DNA from 3 places in the Pristimantibacillus sp. Z349TD_6 genome. Region 1 is predicted to be linked to each of the others. Evidence: riboswitches for the same ligand, from Rfam matches in the RefSeq annotation. Region 1 holds a riboswitch; each other region holds the start of a gene.

Region 1 (7,067 bases):
GGACAACATCAATGCCATCTCGCTTCAGCTCTGTTCCTTCTCGCAGCATATGATACGTTTTGCCTGAACCGCTCACCGCTCCAATGAGTATTTTCAGACGTCCTTGATGCAGCTTTGCGATGGAGAGCAGCAGCTCCTCTGGCGTTTTCTTTTTCAGCGGAGCCATATGGCTATTCCCCCAACATTTTTGACAATGCGATATTCAGCTTCAACACATTAACCCGTTCGTCACCGAAAACGCCTAAATCGCGGCCTTCCGTATTTGCTTTAACCAATTGCTTAAGCTCTGCTGGCGACACGCCGGTCAGCTTGCTGATTCTTGCGATCTGTACATCAGCCGACTGTGGCGTAATATGCGGATCAAGGCCTGAGCCTGAGTTCGTAATTAATGCGATCGGCAGCTGGGAAACCGGTACATCTGGATTTTGTGCCTTCCAAGCCTCAATGGAAGCTTTGGTCCTTTCGATTAAAGCTGGATTGGATGGTCCAAAATTGTTCGATCCAGAACCGGCAGCATTATAGTCAATGCTTGATACACGACCTTGAAACCATTTTGGATCAACAAAGCTTTGGCCGATCAGCTCTGAACCAACGACTTGGCCGGAGCTATCCTTTATAAGGCTTCCATTCGCTTGCTTAGGGAACAGCAGCTGAGCTGCTCCCGTGCTTGCAAGCGGGTAAATAATACCGCAAATAATCATAAATATGATGCTGATTCGTAAAGGTATCATTAACGATGACAACTGGAATCGTGAAGCGTTTTTCGCTTGTTCATTCATATAGATAAGCCTTCTTTCGTGTATGGTTATATTAAATCCATAAATGCACTGCAACGTCGATGAGTTTAATGCCAACGAACGGAACGATGACACCGCCCAGACCATAAATAAATACATTTCGGCTAAGCAATTTGGCTCCGCTCATCGGTTTGTACGCTACGCCTTTAATAGCAAGCGGGATAAGCAGCGGAATAATAATCGCGTTAAAAATAAGCGCCGACAGTATAGCTGACAATGGAGAGCCTAAATTCATAATATTTAGAACGCCCATCTCTGGAATGGCAAGCATGAACATCGCTGGAATGATTGCAAAATATTTGGCGATGTCATTAGCGATACTAAAAGTCGTCAGTGCGCCTCTTGTCATAAGCAGCTGCTTGCCGATAGCAATAACTTCAATAATTTTGGAAGGGTCCGAATCCAAATCCACCATGTTGGCAGCTTCTTTAGCAGCAATCGTCCCGCTGTTCATAGCAAGACCCACATCCGCTTGGGCAAGTGCTGGAGCATCGTTCGTACCGTCACCAGTCATTGCAACCATTTTTCCTTCGGCTTGTTCACGGCGGATAACAGCTATTTTATCTTCCGGCCTGCTCTCCGCAATAAAATCGTCGACTCCCGCTTCATGCGCGATGGTTGCTGCTGTAAGCGGATTGTCTCCCGTACACATAATCGTTTTGATGCCCATCTCTCGCAGCTGATCGAATCTTTCCTTCATTCCTGGCTTAACGGTATCCTTCAAATAGATAACACCAAAGATTTGGTTATCAACAGCTACTGCGAGCGGTGTACCGCCTAATGTAGCAATCGTATTCGAAATATTATCCAAATCGGATGGGATGGTTCCCCCCTGAGAAGCTACCCACTTCCGAACCGCATCGACAGAGCCCTTCCGAACTCGGCGGCCGTTTGCCAGATCAATGCCGCTCATTCGCGTCTCTGCATTGAATTCAATAAATTCGCCGCCTTCCGCAAGTGAGGCATCATAGCTTAAGCCCTGCTTCTTCATCCATTCAAGCACAGAACGGCCTTCAGGCGTTTCATCCTTAAGCGAGCTAATCGCCGCCCAACCCGATAAAGTTTGAAGATTGCTGCCTCCGACAGGCACAAGCTCGCTTGCCATCCGGTTGCCGAACGTGATCGTTCCTGTTTTATCCAAAATCATCGTATTAATGTCGCCTGCTGCTTCAACAGCCTTACCTGACATAGCCAGCACATTAAACTGAGTTACTCTATCCATCCCAGCAATGCCGATTGCTGATAATAGTCCGCCGATGGTCGTCGGAATTAAACATACGAGCAGCGCGATTAATACTGGAATTTCTAAGTGGATACCCAAATAGTCAGCGATTGGTGCCAACGTAACAACTACAATTAAGAAAATAATCGTTAAACTAGTCAAAAGCGTATTGAGCGCAATTTCATTAGGCGTCTTCTGACGTTTCGCTCCTTCAACAAGGGCAATCATCCGATCGATGAATGACTCCCCGGGGTCACTCGTCATGCGCACTTTAATTTTGTCACTCACAACCCTTGTACCGCCTGTAACCGAGCTGAAATCTCCTCCAGCTTCTTTAATGACTGGCGCCGATTCACCTGTAATCGCTGATTCATCTACGGAAGCCAGCCCTTCAATAACCTCGCCATCACCAGGAATCATTTCGCCTTGGGAGACGATGAAAATATCGCCTTTGCGGAGCTCCGTTGATGATACGACTACAATAGAGCTGCCGACAAGCTTATTGGCGCTCATTTCCTGCTTAGATTTTTTGAGCGAATTGGCCTGTGCCTTGCCCCTGCCCTCTGCAATAGCTTCAGCAAAGTTTGCGAACAGCAGCGTAAAAAGCAGGATGAAAAACACGGTAATATTAAAGCCTATGCGTTCTTGAGAATTAAAGTAATTTGGAAAAATAGTCATCAGCAGAACGATAACCGTCCCTACCTCGACAACAAACATAACTGGATTTTTCATCATCGTAACTGGATTTAATTTCACAAAGCTATCGACAACGGCATGTTTAACCGCATCTCCCGACAGCAAATTATTCTTCTTATTTTTATTCATTATCGTTCACCTCATCCGTTAGCGGAGTGTCAAATATTCTGCAACCGGCCCAAGCACGATGACCGGCAAGAAGGTTAATGCACCAATTAAAAGAACAGTACCAATTAGTAATACAGTGAAAAGCCCATTATCTGTACGGAACGTACCGATTGTTTCTGGAACAGGCTGCTTGCGAACAAGAGATCCAGCAACCGCCAGCATCGCAATCATCGAAATATAACGGCCGGTCAGCATGACAAGTCCAGTGCTAATATTCCAGAAAGGCGTATTATCGCCTAGCCCCTCAAAGCCTGAGCCATTATTCGCTGCCGATGACGTATATTCGTAAAGCACCTGGCTGATGCCGTGGAACCCGAGATTCGTTATCGCCCCGTGACCCAAATCCGTCATAAAAGCGATGGCGGTGGGCACCAATATAATGAAAGGATGAACTAGAATCGCTATCGCTATCAGTTTCATTTCTCGCGGCTCTACTTTTCGGCCCAGAAACTCCGGCGTTCGCCCAACCATTAGCCCGCATATAAACACTGCTAGTATGGCGTACATGAGCATATTGATAAGCCCTACTCCCTTGCCTCCAAAGACGACATTAAGCATCATTTCAGCAAGCGGAACCAAGCCGCCAAGCGGTGTAAGCGTGTCATGCATATTGTTGACGGTACCCGTTGTCGCAGCGGCTGTTACCGTTGTGAACAGTGCCGATTGCGCGATACCAAACCTTACTTCCTTGCCTTCCATGCTTCCTTGAGTAGCGTCGATTCCTAGTGCGCTCATAGCAGGATTGCCTGTTTTCTCCGATGTGTAAGCAAGGCTTAGAAACACTAGAAACAGACACATCATGGCGGAGAATACAACCCAGCCCTGCTTTTTGTTTTTTGCAAAAAGCCCAAATGCATAAGGAAGCGAAGCCGGCAGCGCCCACATCGACAAGATTTGAATCACATTCGTTAATGGATTTGGGTTTTCAAATGGATGAGCCGAGTTCACTCCAAAAAAACCGCCGCCGTTTGTGCCCAAATGTTTGATGGATTCAAGCGAAGCTACAGGACCAATTGCAATTTGCTGCATGGCTCCCTCTAGCGTTTTAATTGTAAATGTTGGATCAAGCGTTTGCGGCACCTGTAGAGCGACAAGCACAAGCGTGATAATAAAGGAAATCGGAAGAAAAATTCTTGTGTGTGCTTTTACAAAATCCTCGAAAAAGTTGCCGATCGTCGTTCCTTTACTCGTAATCCCACGAACAAACGCGATGGCAACCGAGAAGCCTGTCGCCGCTGACGTGAACATCATCATCATGATGACCGCCATTTGAGAGAAATAAGATAAGGCGCTTTCCCCGCTATAATGCTGAAGATTCGTATTGGTAATAAAGCTGATGACTGTATTGAAAGTCAGTGTAGGCTCCATGGCTGCCATGCCATTTGGATTAAACGGCAGCGCATTTTGGAACCGCAATATCAAATAGCTGAAAGCAACTAAAATTAAATTGGTTGCAACAAAGCTGAGTGCGTATATCTTCCAGCTCATGCCCTCTCTTTTTTTGAGACCAATAAGCTTAAATATAAATCGCTCCGTCCCTCCGAATACTTTGTCTAACCGATTGTGTTCATTGGAGAACACATGATAGACGTAAGTACCAAGCGGCTTAACTAACAATACAAGAACGGCAATGACGATAAGCAATTGTAAAATATCCATCTTGTAAATCCCCCTCTATTAAAACTTCTCCGGATGAATTAACGCATAAATCAGATAAACGAAAACAAATACAGCCGCTATCGCTATGACAGTCATTGGCCTTCGCCTCCTGTTTTCTCAATAACACTGGAGCACCAAGTTAAAAATCCGTAAAATAAACCGAAGCTAGCCAACAACGCCCCGAACATATAAAAATCCTGCATGTAAACCCCTCCTGCATTATTTGTTGCTTAATAGAAAACCGACTTCACCGGTATGAGAGAATACGATATGATCCGCTCCTAGCCCCTTGTAAATAGCCCTTGGATTCCACTGCTGTGTGATGACGTAAATGGACTTTGAGGTCCAAGCTCTGCAGCACTGTACAAAGCGGCAGCTAAGCGCCAAGCTGCTCTCAAATATAAATACCTCGCTAATGTTCATCGAAGGAACATTCCAGCTTTGACGATCATTCGTATTGATGTACAAAACATTGCTGATGCCCTGCTTGCGAAGCTGTTTTTGTTCCTGTTTGCTATTGGTCAAAACAATAAATTTTAATTGATGAAACTGCAAAGTTCGTATGAATGATTGGCCAGCCTCGTTTAGACCAGCAACAATAATATGCTCTTCCTGCAACCGAATTCTCCTCCATATGGTAAAAAAGGCAACAAAAAAGAAGCCTTGGGATAAGAGGAACTTTTCCCGCGGCTTCTTTGCCCGCAGCAGAATAAGCCGCGGGAAGCACGATGGCTGTTGCCTCTCTCGAGTACACTTACGAGGTTAGCTGTCGGATTCGGGCCTTGAGAGTTGCCCTACGCTTGATTATTTTCAAGCGATTCACCCCATGAAGCGAAATCGTGATCACTCACGAATCGTTCGTTGGTTCCCCCGTTCCTGCTGCTGCAGGACTCAGCGTTTTCTTACATTTTGTAGCAAATAAAGCTTTTTTGGGCACAAAAAACCACAGAGGTCTATGACACTCTGCGGTCGAAGTTAATCGATCACAAGCTTCATCATTCCTCTCTCGGTCCACGCTTACGAGGTTAGCTGTCGGATTCGGGCGGTGAGAGTCGCCCTACTTTGACCGGTATCCATGGCACCTGTCAAAGATTCACCCCTGCTCTGCGTTTGTTCGACTCTCACATCGAACAGGCGCATCGCGTCATTATTGGTTCCCCCGCTTCCGCTTTCACGGAAACTCAGCGATCAGTAAATCGAAACTTATTTATAAATCCTGTATCGAATATTACTCCTCGCTATAAATACTGTAAAGGCAGTCTGCTACCTAATTTAGCCAGTTTCAGCCTTGCAGAGCGATTCGCAACGCTTACATTCATTTCGATCTCTCGATATCTCACTATTTCTCAGTTTTACTCTTGTTTTCAAAAATAGTGTTCATTCCCTTTCTAACGATTTTATGCGTGAATAATCAGATTTCTCTATAATCGAGAATGGAAGAGAATAAACGAGTATTTCGAAGAATAAATATCTTTTTACTGCCATAACGAATGGATTTCTTTTAAAATGGCATATGGCTGCCTTTTCACGATATACCACAGTTTTACAATATTGCATTTCGGGTTTACCATAGACGGCAAGCCAATATGGCTGAGTATTATCGGTGAATTATTCAAATCGAGGAGAGATCTCATTGATGTCTACACCAGTTGAAGTACCCTTGCCAAGTTTGGAAAATCATCCTGCTGCCTTGTTTGAAATTAAACGAATTCAAATGTTTGTGCTGCCGGCTTCCATGCTTGAATCGAATGGTTACCGTGTTTGTCTAAGGATCTCCACTCATAATGGTCACGGCTGGAGTGAGCTGTTTATTAAAAAATCCGAGAAGCCTCGCGACTGGATCAGATGGAGCAGTATGCTGCTAAGGTTCATCGGCACACTTCCTCTTGCGTCTCCTTTTGTTTTTCAAACAGATCCAATGATGAAGGACGAGCGTATATATCATTTGTTTGCAGCCGCTACTTTGCATATAGAATCCAATCCTTACTCTTTTCCAAACTGTGAATATGACCGTGAAGAGCATACTTTATTTAAACAAGCTATCTCCTATGTATCGTTATTTTAGGCACTTCTGATTTACAGATGCGCTAATGAAGGGTATAATTAAGAGTAAACTATTTACGCTGAATTTTTCGAATGAAAAAGCGGGGGAACCATCGCGATCGATCGAAATCGATTCGCAAGGGGTGAATCCAGGGATTTGTAACCCTGGTAGGGCTTTCTCTCTAGCCCGAATCCGACAGCTAACCTCGTAAGCGAATAAAGGAGAGATGTATATGTTGACAAATTGTGCACGAAATCTGCATCTTTTTACGGAACAGACCCCTTATTTATCTGTCACACGAATCGAGCTATTCGTCATTCCTGCTCTTGCCGTCGATTCTGCAGGCCATCGCGTATGTCTTCGTTTAACAAGCAATCAAGGCTTCGGCTGGAGTGAACTATTTGCCAGCGACACAGAAGAGCTCATTGACTTAGAACGATGGAGCGACCTGCTTCAGTCTTTTATCGGCAGCATTCCTCTA
Region 2 (7,067 bases), 1.0 Mb from region 1:
GCCCCATGCTAATATATAAAACCATCATGCTTAGAAAAAAACTGACTATCTTCTTGGTAGGGACCCGTTCATTTTGATTTTTACGGATAAGAAATAGATACAACCAACTTACGATAATCAAAATAATAATCGTACCTGGGCTGATTAATTCAACCGCTAAACCTTGGTTATTCTGGCCATGATTCATAGTTTTCTCCAATCCTGTAGCAGTTCATTTGGTCGATGTAGTGTTGGTTAGGCGCATTAGTATGTTCATTAGAATATAGCCGATAAGTGGTAAGCAAAGGACAGCCGCCCTATTATTAATTATTTTTCTATCTCTATTTAAACGACCACAAGAATTTCAGGAAAAAATGAAATCACTTATATGTCACAATTGATCAAATATCGATCTCATTAATTACTGAACAAACTTTCCACTCTCTCATTAATGTCACTCTCCGTCATGCCACCAACATAAATTTCCATTATCGTCCCGTCTGCTTTTATAAAATAGGTTGTTGGGTAAGCTTTTAGACCGAATCTTCTTTCAGTAACCCTATTCCGATCACGTAAGATCGTGTACTCTAATTCGAATTTTCGCAAGAAGTTCCTAACTGTCAAATCATCTTCACTTAAATTAATAGCAATAACTTTTAATCCTTTACTACCCCACTTTTCATATTGCCGCTGAAACTCTGGCATTTCCTTGACACATGGAGGGCAAAAGGTTCCCCAAAAATTAATAATATACGGTTTTCCTATATAATCAGATTGACGGTGTACGTTCCCTTCCATATCTACTAGTTCAAATGCAGGAGGCTCTCCACCCACTAGAGGATAATTGTTTGTTTTTATAAAAGTCTTTCCTATGGCAAATCCGCCTACCACTAAAACGATTATTAGAATAAAAATTTGTACAATCTTACGATTTGACCCTGTCAGTTTCATTACCGACACCCCATACATATTGTTTTTTTATTGCATGAAAAAGGACGGTTATGAATATCTAACCGTCCTTTATTTAATTATTTTGACTCCATCATCGCAGTAAAAGTAACTTCCTTTACTACACGTCGCGCCGTTACATAGCGCTTTTCATAGTAGTCATCACTCAACTTACTAATGGTAACACCTTTACTTGAAGAAGAATGTGCGAACTTTCCTTCCCCTATGTAAATGCCGGCATGAGAGATTCCTCTTCCACTTGTGTTGAAGAATACGAGATCACCCTCACGCAGCTCCTCTTTATCGACTTTATTACCAACCTCAGCTTGTGATTTAGATGTTCTTGGTAAATTCACATCAAACTGATTGAAGATATGCAAGATAAACCCGGAACAATCAAAACCCTTAACCGTTGTGCCACCCCACTTATACGGAGTTCCAATGACTTCATTTACTGAATCTATAAACTCTGATGGTGAAGATTTCTCAGCGAGCACGCTCCCCCCACCACTAAATAACATCATGCATGACAAAAAAACAGCTAAACGCTTTTTCAAAACTGCTTCTCCCTTCGTTGCCTACGAGGTTAGCTTACGGGTTCGGTTGAAGATCCCTATGCTAAAGGATAATCCTTAAGCAATTCACCCTAGATGGTTCCCCCGTTTCCAATATAAAGAATTAGGCGTTTTATTAGACTACACATAATAGTTTAATTCGATTGTTTTAGTCATAATCCTTCAATATATTCATTAGAATACTCTCATATATCATCATCTTTTCTTTCAAATTGTCTTTTAGTCGTTTGCCCGTATTGTGACGATCTTATGGATTTCACAGCAATGAAAGACAATATAACCGCTACAATAGTAATAATGGTAAAAAAAACAATAACCTGTGACACTTGTAATCCTCCTTCTTTTATTAAACTACGCATAATAGTTTATTTCATCATACATAAATATCCCAAATAAAAAAGTGGGGTACGTCCTGAGACGAATCCCCGTCTTTATTAATTCAAGCACCTTCCAATTAATAACAAAGACATCGCAATTAATACGACAAAAGATATAATTAAAGTCTTTCGGTTAGTCATTGAAATGCGTATATCGCCGGAAGGATCTATAATTTGTTTGATACGATAATTAACGGCTTCATTGGCAAAATGAGTTCCAGCTCCGACAGCTGAATTTGTATTGCTTTTAATCAAGGATAACAATACTTTCCCTATCGGCAACTCAGTATTCATACGACTAATAGCATATCGATCAGCCAGCAGCTCTGTCCAAATAGCGTAAAAATGGGTGAGTTCCTTTATGACAGGTACAAATGCAAGTCCCTTACTTACTATTGTTAAAAGGATCATTTGTAGCGGATGATACGCCTTACAATGATATAGTTCGTGCAACAGGATGGCTTCAATTTCTTCATCCTGGAATTGATTAAAAATCGCTGTAGATATTAGGATCTTTGGCCTCAATAAACCATATGACATCGCAACAAAAGCAGATTCTTTAATGACTATGATCTCCATTTGTGTCTGATGATATCGTTTACTCCAAAACGCAGATAATTTAGCATCGTGACGGTCTCTGATGTAGCGATGTAATTTGTTATGAAGTACTAGTTGTACAACAGAATGGTAGAAGACGATAATAAATAGATAAACAATGAATCCGTTATATAGTCGCTCCATAATAGCATGATTAGTAACGATATCACGCATGACGGCGAGAACTAACTGTCCGAAACTTGATGTAATGGGTACATCATTTAATTGGTGGACGACATTGTATCCCATCTGCAACAAGATCCAGCTAACAAGAAGAGAAATAAACGTAAGCGCGATCTTGGGTTTTAAAGGCATCTCTAGTTGCTTCATCATTTTTTCTTTATCTCATTAATCCTATTTTCTAGCTTCTGAATCAGCTCAGGATCTGCACCATCCAGCGTATCAATAAAATGATTAACAATTACTGAGCCGAAATCCTCAATAAGTCCGTCTGTTACAACTTTTGTCTGTTCGATGATGAATTGCTCTTTACTTTGAACTGGATAAAAGAACGTCAAGCGGTTCCGTCCACCACCTGAGGTTTCCTTGTGCAAATGTCCTTTTTCAGCTAGTCGGATTATGACGGTCATGACCGTATTAATAGAAATGGGATTCTCGTTATTAATAATTTCATGAACCTGCTTAATTGAAAGCTTTTCTTTTTCCCACATGATGTTCATGACTTTGACTTCAAGAGAGCCGAAAAAACGACTTATTCCTTCTTCATGTAAATTTAATTTTTTGATTTTCATGCGCGAATGCTCCTCTCAAGAATCTATTATATCTCATACTATTGTGCTCATCAGATTTAATACTCACCGAGTAGGTTTTGCTTTTTGCTCCTTCGGTATAGCAAACTTCCTTAAGCGGACATCTCTTGCATACCTCTACATCGAAGAGGTATGTGTGGCTTTATTGCCGTGCTTTCCGAATCGCCATATGCCGACCTTCGAGACATACATACTCACGTCCTTGTTGAATTGGAATTCATCTTCTTTTTTCCGCGTCCCTTGCGTGATTAGCGGATTTAGTTTGGCGACCAATTCAATGTCATTGACGTTGTTGAACTAAATATTGTCTCTTTCCGAGTAGGTTGTGTCTCCAATGACCGTTTTGACTTCCATGCTAGTTGCCTTTCTTTTTTCAGTTTTTGCAACTGCTTCCCGTCATTCTTCTCGCCAGTCATGACAATAGCCACCGTAATAATTCGTTCATCGGTCATGGCAATGTGGATTTTGTATCCGAAAAACGAGGAATCCGCACTCTTGTGGCACACCTTCTGAGATCGGTAGCTGTTCTAGGTCGTCTGCAACCGTTTCTTTCAATAAATTCTATGGTTATTTTATTTTTGGAAGCTCATAGATGCCCCTTCTGCTTCAAGTACTGCGATGAGTTTTTGGCAAGGGGTTTCTGATTGTAGTGAGCTTTAGTATAGGTTTCATCGACAATGATTGCTTTACTTTTGATAATGCCCTTCTCCATTACGATTTCAACCGTTTTGCCCACGAGAGCATGACGAGCAGATTCAGGTCTTTAAGTCGCAACTTTCGGAATTTGGTTAACTAACTGGCGTCAATTACTGATTTTTCCGGCGCCATGTCAAGAAAATACTTAAAGGACATGTCGTATTTGGATCGCTCGAAAAATGTCAACGTCGGATAATTCAAAGATCGCCTTCATGAACAAGTACTTAAACATCTGAATCGGGTCAATCGCATTTTTATACTCAAATGAGAAGTCAACTAACTCATTTAATTAACGCAGCATATCATCCTTGGGAGTTACCAAATTGTAGAGTTCTATATATGGACTTACGATCAGCATTTGTTGTGGTTGAATCATTCGAATCAACCACACCTTATGACGTCTTAATTATACAGTAAAAAAGGTACAATCTCCTCAATTTATTGAGGGACCGTACCTTTTGACATCAAGAAGATTTTTTTAGTGCCCTCGTACAGTACAGGAATCATCTTTTGTCGGCTACCTAAATGTTCTATCTCCCTCTTTTTTAAAGTGTCCTAAGGGTCTAGATCAGAACGTGCTATATTGCTATATCTATTATTTCTTATAATTTAATGCATTTGATTCAATACCCATATACTGCCTGCAACAATCACAATTGCAATAAAAGCAGCAGAAATCATCTTACCAATTTGCCAAATTCCGTGTTCTCCTTCCGATACGTGCATAAACATAAATAACTGAATTGCCGCTTGGATAAACGCTAGGGAAAACACAAGAATAACAATCGTTCTATATGTTAAATCTGTACGTATACCTATCCAAACTGCTATAAAAGTTAAAGCAATAGATAGGAGGAAACCAACGACATGCGACCATGGAAAATGATTGCGATTAACTGTTTTATTTGCCATTATCCCACCATCCCTAATAGGTAGACACCTGTAAAGACGAAAATCCATACAAAGTCTAAAAAGTGCCAGTATAAACTGGAGACAAAAACCTTTTTAGCAGTATCCGGTGTTAAACCTCTTTTAAGCACTTGCATTATAATCAAAACTATCCATCCAATACCAAGTGATACGTGAAGTCCATGTGTTCCAGTCAGAAGATAAAAAGATGACCAGAAAGCATTTGTGCCCAGAGCAGCACCTTCATTTACCAAATGTACAAACTCAGAAACTTCCATATATAGAAATCCTAAACCGAATAATAATGTGATAATCAACCAAGTAATCATTGATTTAACTCTGTTTCTTCTCATCTCATTAATCGCTAAACCAGAAGTGAAACTGCTTGTTAATAAAATTAATGTCATAATTATTGTGTTATTTAAGTCAAAAACTTCATTCGGAAGTGGACCTCCAACTGTGCCATTCTTAAGGGCAAAATATGTCGCAAATAAAGTAGCAAATAAAGAAACTTCCGCACCCAAGAAAATCCAGAATCCAAATATGTTCAGTCTGCCTGTTTCAGACTGATATTCCAAGGGCGTGTTGGGACTTGCATTATTGTTTATATTTGCCATAAACTCACGCCTCCTTTTGAAACGTTTGTTCCAATTTTTTAATTTCATCCACACTAACATAATATCCTTCATCTTCTTTATGTGAGCGGAGTGAACGAAGTACCAAACAAGTAAGCACACCTATCCCGCCAAGTATAGCCATCCACCACAATTCAAACACTAATCCGAAACCTGCAACAAAGAAGAGAACAGACAAAACAAACGGCGTAGATGCGTTACTAGGCATATGAATCGGTTTATACTCCATATTTTCTTTCTTTATTTCTTTGTTCTCCTGTTTCATGTGCCAAAATGCATCTAGTCCTTTAACCTCAGGAACTACCGCGAAATTATAATGTGGAGGTACCGCTGTTGTGGTCGCCCATTCTAACGTACGTCCGTTCCACGCATCTCCCGTCGTTTCTCTTTTGGCATTACGCATACTATAATTTACGTTGTAAACCAAGATCACAAAGCCAATTCCCATACCAAGGGCCCCAATGCTGGAAACAACATTTAATGCAGTCCATCCATCTTCTGGAACGTAAGTATATACACGTCTCGGCATACCTGCAAAACCTAATAAGAACTGTGGCAAGAAGCAGACATTAAATCCAATCGCAAAGAACCAGAACGCCAATTTTCCAAGTCGTTCATTCATTTTATGTCCAAACATTTTTGGATACCAGTATACAAAGCCTGCGAAGCAAGCAAATACAACTCCCGAAATTAACGTATAATGGAAGTGAGCAACAAGGAAGTAACTGTTATGATATTGAAAATCCGCGGCTGCCATACCAAGCATAACACCTGTTACTCCTCCAATGACGAACGTCGGAATAAACGCAAGTGCCCACATCATTGCTGTAGTAAATTGTATTCGACTTTTGTATAGCGTGCCCAACCAGTTAAAGATTTTTATCCCTGTTGGTATGGCAATTGCCATCGTGGTTATTGAGAATACATTGTTTAACGCTGCGCTTCCTCCCATTGTAAAGAAATGGTGAACCCACACAAGGAAGCTTAAGACTGAAATAACGACTAGAGAAATAATCATAGATTTATAGCCAAACAATGTTTTTCTTGCGAACGTTGCAATAACCTCTGAGAAGATACCGAATGCGGGCAATACAACAATATATACCTCAGGATGTCCCCACAACCAGAAAAAGTTTGACCAGAGCATTGGATTACCGCCGCCAGTCAGTGTAAAGAAATGCGTTTCGAATAATCTGTCAAATGTCATTAACGCTAAATTAACAGTTAATATTGGAAACGCAAAGACGATAATAAACGAAGTGATCAACGTAGTCCAAGTGAACATCGGCATACGTAGTAATTTCATGCCAGGTGCACGCATTTTAATTATAGTTACAATAAAATTAATACCCGTTAAAAGCGTACCAATCCCTGAAATCTGTAAACCAAGCAAATAATAATTTATTCCTGGCCCGGGACTTCCTTCAATGGCCAAAGGAGCATAGTTTGTCCAACCAGCATCTGGCGACCCGCCAAATACAAATGATACGTTAAAAAGAATTGCTCCAAAGAAGAATGACCAAAAACTTAAATTATTTAAAAATGGGTATGCTACATCTCTTGCTCCTATTTGTAAAGGAA
Region 3 (7,067 bases), 2.5 Mb from region 1:
TGCGCTGCAGCCGAAAACGGTTATAGCGCTGTACAATGATAAATGGGACATTGGCGACAATGGCATAAACGATCATGATCCAGCCATAAATGCTTTCGTTCCATAGGAAAAATAGCGGCGCAGGCAGCATTGATATGATGTGAGTCCACTCTCCGCGCCGCGTTTCAAGTATAAAGGTCTGCAAGTAAGCTTTCTCAAGGACAGCTAATTTTTTCTTGGCAAAGCCTCCTTGAAACAAGCTTCCTCCGTCTGGCAGTTTGTCTTTCCAAACGCGAATGAATAACAATCGTTCATAAACCATTTCTTCTCTGCGCTTCTTTGCCTGAGGCTTCATGCGATCAGCCGTGCGACTGAACCAAGCATCAGGCATTTTCAAAAACAAATAGGACACGCCCATATGAACAAGCAGCCATGCAAAAATATTTACAACCAATGTCCAAAACGGTGAAAATTCAAAAATTCTCACTTTCGCCCGCTTCCCTTCATAGTTGAAATCGAGCGACCTTTCCATGTGACCTTGCGGCGAAAAAAGGTTTGCAGCGTTGAACTAGCGAAGATCCCCATAAAAAAGAGAAGCGGAATAGGAAACAGAAAAGCCGTCTGGAAACCAAAATTTCCAGCTCGACTTAACTGTATATTTATTAGCAAAACGTAAGCGAGGTAGCTGATGATTCCTATCGTTATTTGGTCGCTTGATCGCCAAATTTGAGGATTCGTCCATTGTGTAACAACCGTAATCGAACCAGTCAGCCACCAGATTATAGCTAGTAAACGCAGTGGTGTCGTAGAAGATGCACCTGATGCGAAGCTTTTACTCCAGCCTGCACACAATTGCCGAATGCCTTCCGGGTACATTCGGAAAGCAATAACGCCCTTTCCGCTACAATTTCGAACCGTTTGTTGCTCAGCAAATAGAAGGCCTAAGCTGTAATTTTCGAGAATACGCTCACGAACAGCCTCGTGCCCACATGTTTGAAAATATGATTCTCGGGTACAGACTATACAAGGACCGAAAGCGCCTACAGCTTTCTTCTTTGTTGCGGCAGCAGTTTGAGGTGCTCCAACCGCAGCTAAGACGATGATGTTGAAGAAAGCTGACAACCATTCATAGGGCCGCTTCATCTTGTGGTAAGGCTGGATCGAAAGCAGCCCGTTCTGCTTTGAATGGGCCTCAGCCAGCACTGCCAACCCAGCATCCTCTAAACAAGTATCTGCATCAAGGAAAATAAGTAAATGACCGCTTGCTGCCTGCGCGCCATTCCAGCACGCCCAGCTTTTACCAAGCCAACCATCCGGAAGCTCGCCCGGATTTACAACTATTGCACCAAATGATTCGGCGATGGCTGCTGTACGATCAGTTGATCCGTCATCTACTACAATCACTTCAAATGGAGCGGGTTGTTGCCCCTTAATTGATGGCAATAACTGTGTCAGGTTTCTCTCTTCATTTCTAGCTGGAATGATAACTGAAATGCTTGGGAGACTCTTTCTATCGTTCTTTGTGAAAGGCACCAAATCCTCTTCTAATGGTCGGATTTTGTTCAGCAGCCATGCACCACAAATAAGTCCGCCAAGCAACAGCACAACATTTCCAATCATAGATCTATTCCTCTGTCCAATAGGTACCAAAATTCCTTATATGACTCGTTATTCCATGTTTTCTTATACAAACAGCTCATTTTCCCCAAAGTTGTGTACCACCTTTCACCAGGCTAATTAGGTCATTCAATTTGGCAGTTGATAATGGTTATACAAACTTACAACCACAGCCCTATCTTTGGTGAAAATGATGGCATTCAAACTATATGAGCCATTATTCGCTTTTTTTATAGCCTCATTCTCGTCGTTTAACGACGAAATAGCAGGAGCTATCCGAAGATTTGATCCTGCAAATGCTGCATGTTATAGGTAAAATTTGTTAATACTGAAAGTGAAAAAGTGATGGTTAAATGCAAATCCCGTATTCTACTTATTGCATTAACCTTTTACGTTAGTTCTACAACGATTATACGATTGTGTATATAGTTTGTCATCTGCATCGTTTCGGCTAAATGACCAATGTTGAGAGGAAGTGCTCCTATGAGCAAAAAGATTATTGTCGTTGGAGGCGGTCTCGGCGGACTATCAGCTGCTATTCGCCTCTCTGTAGATGGGCATCAAGTGACCATATTAGAAAAAAATGAACGCGTAGGCGGCAAATTAAACGTAAGATCAGGGCAAGGCTACACTTTCGATACGGGCCCTTCTATTCTGACGATGCCTTGGGTGCTGGAGCAGCTGTTTGAAAGTGCAGGCCGCAATCTAGAGGACTATATGAAGCTGGTCCGTGTTGAACCTCAGTGGAGAACTTTTTTCGAAGATGGGGTAACACTTGATATAACAGGTGACTTCCCTGACCTAATCAAGCAATTCGAACAAATCTCACCGGTTGATGCGCAGCAATTCCTCTCTTATTTGGATTATTGTCAGCAAATGTATCAGCTCAACACAAAAAGCTTTTATAACAAGAGCCTTAGTGGCCTGAGCGACCTGCGGCGTCACCACAGTATGAAGGAACTGTTAGCGATGGACCCGATGAAGACGATGCATCAGACGACAAACCGCTTTCTGAAGGACAAGCATTTGCGTCAATTGTTCGATTTTTTCATCATGTATATTGGTTCCTCGCCTTATGCTGCTCCCGCTGTGCTGTCACAATTAATCTATGTACAAATGGGGCTTGGCATCTATTATGTGGAAGGCGGTATGTACCGAATTGCTGAAGGAATGCTTAGGCTGCTTGATGAGCTCGGTGTGGAGGTTCGCACTTCAGCTCCAGTTGCTCAAATGAATACAGTCGGCCAAACCGCAACAGGGGTAACTTTAGAAGATGGCAGCGTAATAGAAGCTGATCTGATTGTGTCTAATCTTGAGGCTATACCAGCGCATCAGACACTGCTGCAGCATCATCCGAAATCAGCCGACCGCGTAAAGGATTTAGCTAAATACGAGCCTACTGTATCAGGGCTTGTGCTGCTTCTTGGCGTGGATAAAGTGTATGATCAACTTATGCACCATAATTTCTTCTTCTCTGAAGATCCAGATAAAGAGTTCAACGATATATTTGTCGAAGGCAAACCTACAGACGACCCAACTGTATACATAGGGGTTTCAAGCAAAACCGATCCTGGACAGGCGCCGCAGGGCAAAGAAAATCTATTTGTGCTTACTCATGTGCCGCCGCTCAGAGCTGGAGAAAGCTTCGAGTCACAGAAGGCGACTTACAGAGACCTAGTTCTGAATAAGCTCGAACGTATGGGACTAACGGAGCTGAAACAGCATATTGAGTTTGAATATACCTTCACTCCAGATGATATCCAGCAGCTTTATGGTTCTAATGGCGGTTCCATCTACGGCATTGTAACGGACCGCAAGCTTAACGGCGGCTTCAAAATCCCAAGCAAAAGCACGCTGCTCGATAATCTATATTTCGTTGGCGGATCTACGCACCCCGGTGGCGGCGTCCCAATGGTCACTTTATCCGGACAACTCACCGCTGACCTCATCAAAGAGCAATTGAGCATTGCTGCAAAATCCGTCATGTAGGTAGATTCAATTCATATAAAAAAACCTCTAATCCGTTATCGCGGATTAGAGGTTTTTATCAATTGTTTAATTATTAAATAAGTTCAAGGGCCATTCCGCCTAATGCACCGGCCACAACAATCATCCAAGGTGGAAGCTTCCAAAATACAAGCATAATAAACAATATGGCAGCCAGCATAAAATCACCGGACTCTACGATCGCGCTAGTCCAAAGCGGATCATACAGTGCAGCAAGCAATATGCCAACTACAGCGGCGTTAATGCCAATTAATGCACCTTGGATTTTTGAGTTATTTCGCAACACATTCCAAAACGGCAATGTTCCAGCAACGAGAAGAAATCCCGGCAAAAAAATTGCAGTAGTTGCAACAATGGCTCCAGTTAATCCACCAGAGAGAGTACCAAGATAACTAGCGAATGTAAAAAGTGGTCCAGGCACAGCCTGCGCAGCGCTATAACCTGCTAAAAAATCCGATTCATTAACCCACCCGGTAAAGACAACTTCGTTCTCAAGAAGCGGCAGAACAACATGTCCGCCTCCAAACACCAATGAGCCTGCACGATAATAGCTATCGAACATCGCAATCCATTCCATATTTCCCCATTGCCTTAGAAATGGCAACATAATTAGAAGCGTGAGAAATATAACGAGGCAGGAGACCGCAAGGGAACGGCTAATCCGAATGTTCAAATCAGGAGTTCCCTCGACTGTTTTCATACGATATAACCATACCCCGATCAGTCCAGCTGCAGCAATAATGATCACCTGACTATAGGCCGCTTGCCAATATAACGTTATCGCAGCAGCGATGACTGCTATCGTAGCTCTATTCCGATCCGGTGTTAGTTTCTGCCCCATCCCTAGAATAGCATGAGCAACGATGGCCACCGCTACAATTTTCAATCCATGAATCCAGCCTGTGTTTCCAAGATCAAATCCTTGCAGCAGAAAAGCAAAGGCCACTAATGCAATGATCGATGGCAGTGTGAACCCTAACCAAGCCACTAGTCCGCCCAATAACCCAGCCCTAACTATCCCTATACCAATCCCAACTTGACTGCTGGCAGGTCCGGGTAGAAACTGACATAAAGCAACGAGGTCTGCATAACTTCGTTCATCCATCCATTTACGGCGACGAATATACTCATTGTGAAAATAACCTAGATGGGCTATCGGACCCCCAAATGAGGTAAGCCCTAGTTTAGTGGATACAGCTAGTACCTCTACTAAAGATGCGATTGTTCCTCTTTTCAATCCTATAGCCTCATTCCATTACTCATGTTATTTACATTGTAAGCTTGCGAATAATTGGCGTACAACCCTTTAACAAATACTTAATAAATGGTTGCATAAAAAAAACCACCTCGTAAGGTGGTTTGTAAAATCATTAAACGTTATTTAGACTCCATCATCGCAGCAAATGTATCTTCCGAAACGACACGCCTTGCTGTTACATAACGTTTTGCGTAATAAGAATCGTTAAGATTTGTAATCGTAACCCCTTTGCTTGTAGAAGAATGAGCAAATTTCCCATCCCCAATGTAAATACCCGCATGAGAAACGCCTTTGCCGCTTGTGTTGAAGAACACAAGATCACCCTCACGCAGTTCGTCTTTATTGACCTCTGTGCCTGTGTCTGATTGCGATTGCGATGTTCTAGGCAGCTTTACAGCAAATTGATTAAAGATATGTAGTATAAAACCCGAGCAGTCAAACCCTTTGCTCGTTGTGCCTCCCCATTTATAAGGAGTTCCAACAACCTCGCTTATGGAATCCGTAAGCACTGACTTGTCCGACTTATCTGCAAGCACGCTTCCTCCTCCAGTAAGCAGCAGCAAGCAGGATAGCAATAAAATAAAACCCTTCTTCAAAACAACTTCTCCCTTCGGTGCCTACGAGGTTAGCTTATGGGTTCGGTTGAAGATCCCTATGCTTAAAAAAATACATTAAGCAATTCACCCTGGGTGGTTCCCCCGTTTCCGATATACAGAACTCGGCATGTCAATAAACCTTATAGTATCGTTAAATTCGATTGTTTTTACCATAATCCTGCAATTGGATTATTAGAATACTTTCATTTTTCTTCATTATTATTATTTATTTAGCTGTTCACTACATGATTTTTGTTAAAGGTGCTGATTTTTTTGTAATTATAATAGATGAATTTCCAATCACAATTTCAAAATATAACGGTTTAAACACAAAAAAAGAGTATCCGTATTTAAACTGGTACCCATACACTGGACACTTTGAAAAAAGGGTTTAGTGTATGGGTACCTTTTTTTGTATACTAGAGTGAATAGTGGGGGCGGTCATATGAGTAAAAAACACTTTAATCAATATGAACAAGAACAGTTAGCTAACAACCCGTATGTCTTACGAGTCAGCGAAAAATCAATTACGTATGCTGATGAATTCAAACGTGTGTTCATTGACCAATATGTATCGGGACGAACTCCGAGGGAGATTTTTGAAACCAGTGGATTTCAAGTGGAGATCCTCGGGTTGAAGCGGATCGAACAATGTGCAGATCGTTGGAAGAAAGCCTACGAAAAAGATGGGATTACGGGACTTGCGGACTCGAGAAAAGAAGCGGTTCTACGTCCATCAAAACGAGATTTATCTCCTGAAGAGATTATTGCCAGGCAGGATGCAAAGATTAGACTTTTGGAGGCTCAACTGGCATACGTAAAAAAGTTAGACAGGAACGAAAGGAGGCTAACAGCAAACGGAAAGATCCTAAATCCGAGTGATTGTTTTAACCTTATTCAGGAAGCTGTTCAACAAGGTTTGGGGCGAATGACACGTTACCTTTGTCAACTGCTTGACGTGTCACGCTCTGGCTTTTATAACTACCTTCACTCTGCTGACAAGCGTCAGAAGCGTACGTTAGCGGATGAGCAAGCAGGTGCACTTATCAAGAAAGCCTTTCATCGAAGAGGTTATAAAAAAGGCTCCCGATCCATTAAGATGACGCTCCAGAGCGAATATGACACCTGTTACAATCTAAAGCGAATTCAAAGGCTAATGAAAAAATTTGACCTCGTTTGTCCTCATCGAAAACCTAACCCGTATCGACTTATGACCAAAGCTACACTCGAACACCGCACGCTCCCAAATAAGCTGCAGAGGGACTTTAAGAAGGGAATCCCAGGCCTTGTTTTACTCACGGATATCACCTATCTTCCGTATGGAAAATCACAGACGGCTTATTTGTCGACCATTTTGGACGCCTCTACAGGGGAGCTTCTAGCCCGAAATCTCTCCGTATCCCTCCAACTGCCTTTAGTCACAAATACCATTGAATCGTTAATGAAGCAGAAGCGCGTAAAACTTCATAAGAAGGTCTTTATCCATTCCGATCAAGGGAGCCATTACACGAGCCCTACCTACCAGAAATTATTGAAGAGTAAGGGCCTTGGACAATCGATGTCACGTCGTGGAAACTGTTGGGATAATGCACCTCAGGAGTCCTTCTTCG

The links. Region 1 has a riboswitch for cyclic di-AMP ahead of AC0VYE_RS08135 (NAD-binding protein). Riboswitches for the same ligand answer to the same signal wherever they lie in the genome.
Region 2: linked by a shared signal. The riboswitch ahead of AC0VYE_RS12155 (C40 family peptidase) and the one ahead of AC0VYE_RS08135 (NAD-binding protein) in region 1 are both predicted to bind cyclic di-AMP.
Region 3: linked by a shared signal. The riboswitch ahead of AC0VYE_RS19170 (C40 family peptidase) and the one ahead of AC0VYE_RS08135 (NAD-binding protein) in region 1 are both predicted to bind cyclic di-AMP.

The regions. Positions count from the first base shown of each region.
Region 1 covers NZ_CM149662.1:1,885,924-1,892,990, reverse strand. The annotation lists gene AC0VYE_RS08160 (histidine kinase) at 1-166, opposite strand, end outside; gene kdpC (potassium-transporting ATPase subunit KdpC) at 171-779, opposite strand; gene kdpB (potassium-transporting ATPase subunit KdpB) at 811-2,844, opposite strand; gene kdpA (potassium-transporting ATPase subunit KdpA) at 2,863-4,542, opposite strand; gene kdpF (K(+)-transporting ATPase subunit F) at 4,561-4,638, opposite strand; gene AC0VYE_RS08135 (NAD-binding protein) at 4,762-5,160, opposite strand; cyclic di-AMP (ydaO/yuaA leader) riboswitch at 5,279-5,449, opposite strand; cyclic di-AMP (ydaO/yuaA leader) riboswitch at 5,541-5,739, opposite strand; gene AC0VYE_RS08130 (hypothetical protein) at 6,179-6,607, shown strand; cyclic di-AMP (ydaO/yuaA leader) riboswitch at 6,654-6,815, shown strand; gene AC0VYE_RS08125 (hypothetical protein) at 6,819-7,067, shown strand, end outside.
Region 2 covers NZ_CM149662.1:2,887,642-2,894,708, reverse strand. The annotation lists gene AC0VYE_RS12165 (cytochrome c oxidase assembly protein) at 1-187, opposite strand, end outside; gene AC0VYE_RS12160 (redoxin domain-containing protein) at 397-930, opposite strand; gene AC0VYE_RS12155 (C40 family peptidase) at 1,008-1,484, opposite strand; cyclic di-AMP (ydaO/yuaA leader) riboswitch at 1,488-1,622, opposite strand; gene AC0VYE_RS12150 (M56 family metallopeptidase) at 1,937-2,809, opposite strand; gene AC0VYE_RS12145 (BlaI/MecI/CopY family transcriptional regulator) at 2,806-3,228, opposite strand; partial or broken gene AC0VYE_RS12140 (transposase) at 3,206-4,318, opposite strand; gene qoxD (cytochrome aa3 quinol oxidase subunit IV) at 4,552-4,854, opposite strand; gene qoxC (cytochrome aa3 quinol oxidase subunit III) at 4,854-5,468, opposite strand; gene qoxB (cytochrome aa3 quinol oxidase subunit I) at 5,473-7,067, opposite strand, start outside.
Region 3 covers NZ_CM149662.1:4,377,497-4,384,563, forward strand. The annotation lists gene AC0VYE_RS19150 (glycosyl-4,4'-diaponeurosporenoate acyltransferase CrtO family protein) at 1-466, opposite strand, end outside; gene AC0VYE_RS19155 (glycosyltransferase) at 463-1,599, opposite strand; gene AC0VYE_RS19160 (phytoene desaturase family protein) at 2,080-3,585, shown strand; gene AC0VYE_RS19165 (chromate transporter) at 3,659-4,840, opposite strand; gene AC0VYE_RS19170 (C40 family peptidase) at 4,981-5,457, opposite strand; cyclic di-AMP (ydaO/yuaA leader) riboswitch at 5,461-5,595, opposite strand; gene AC0VYE_RS19175 (IS3 family transposase) at 5,903-7,067, shown strand, end outside.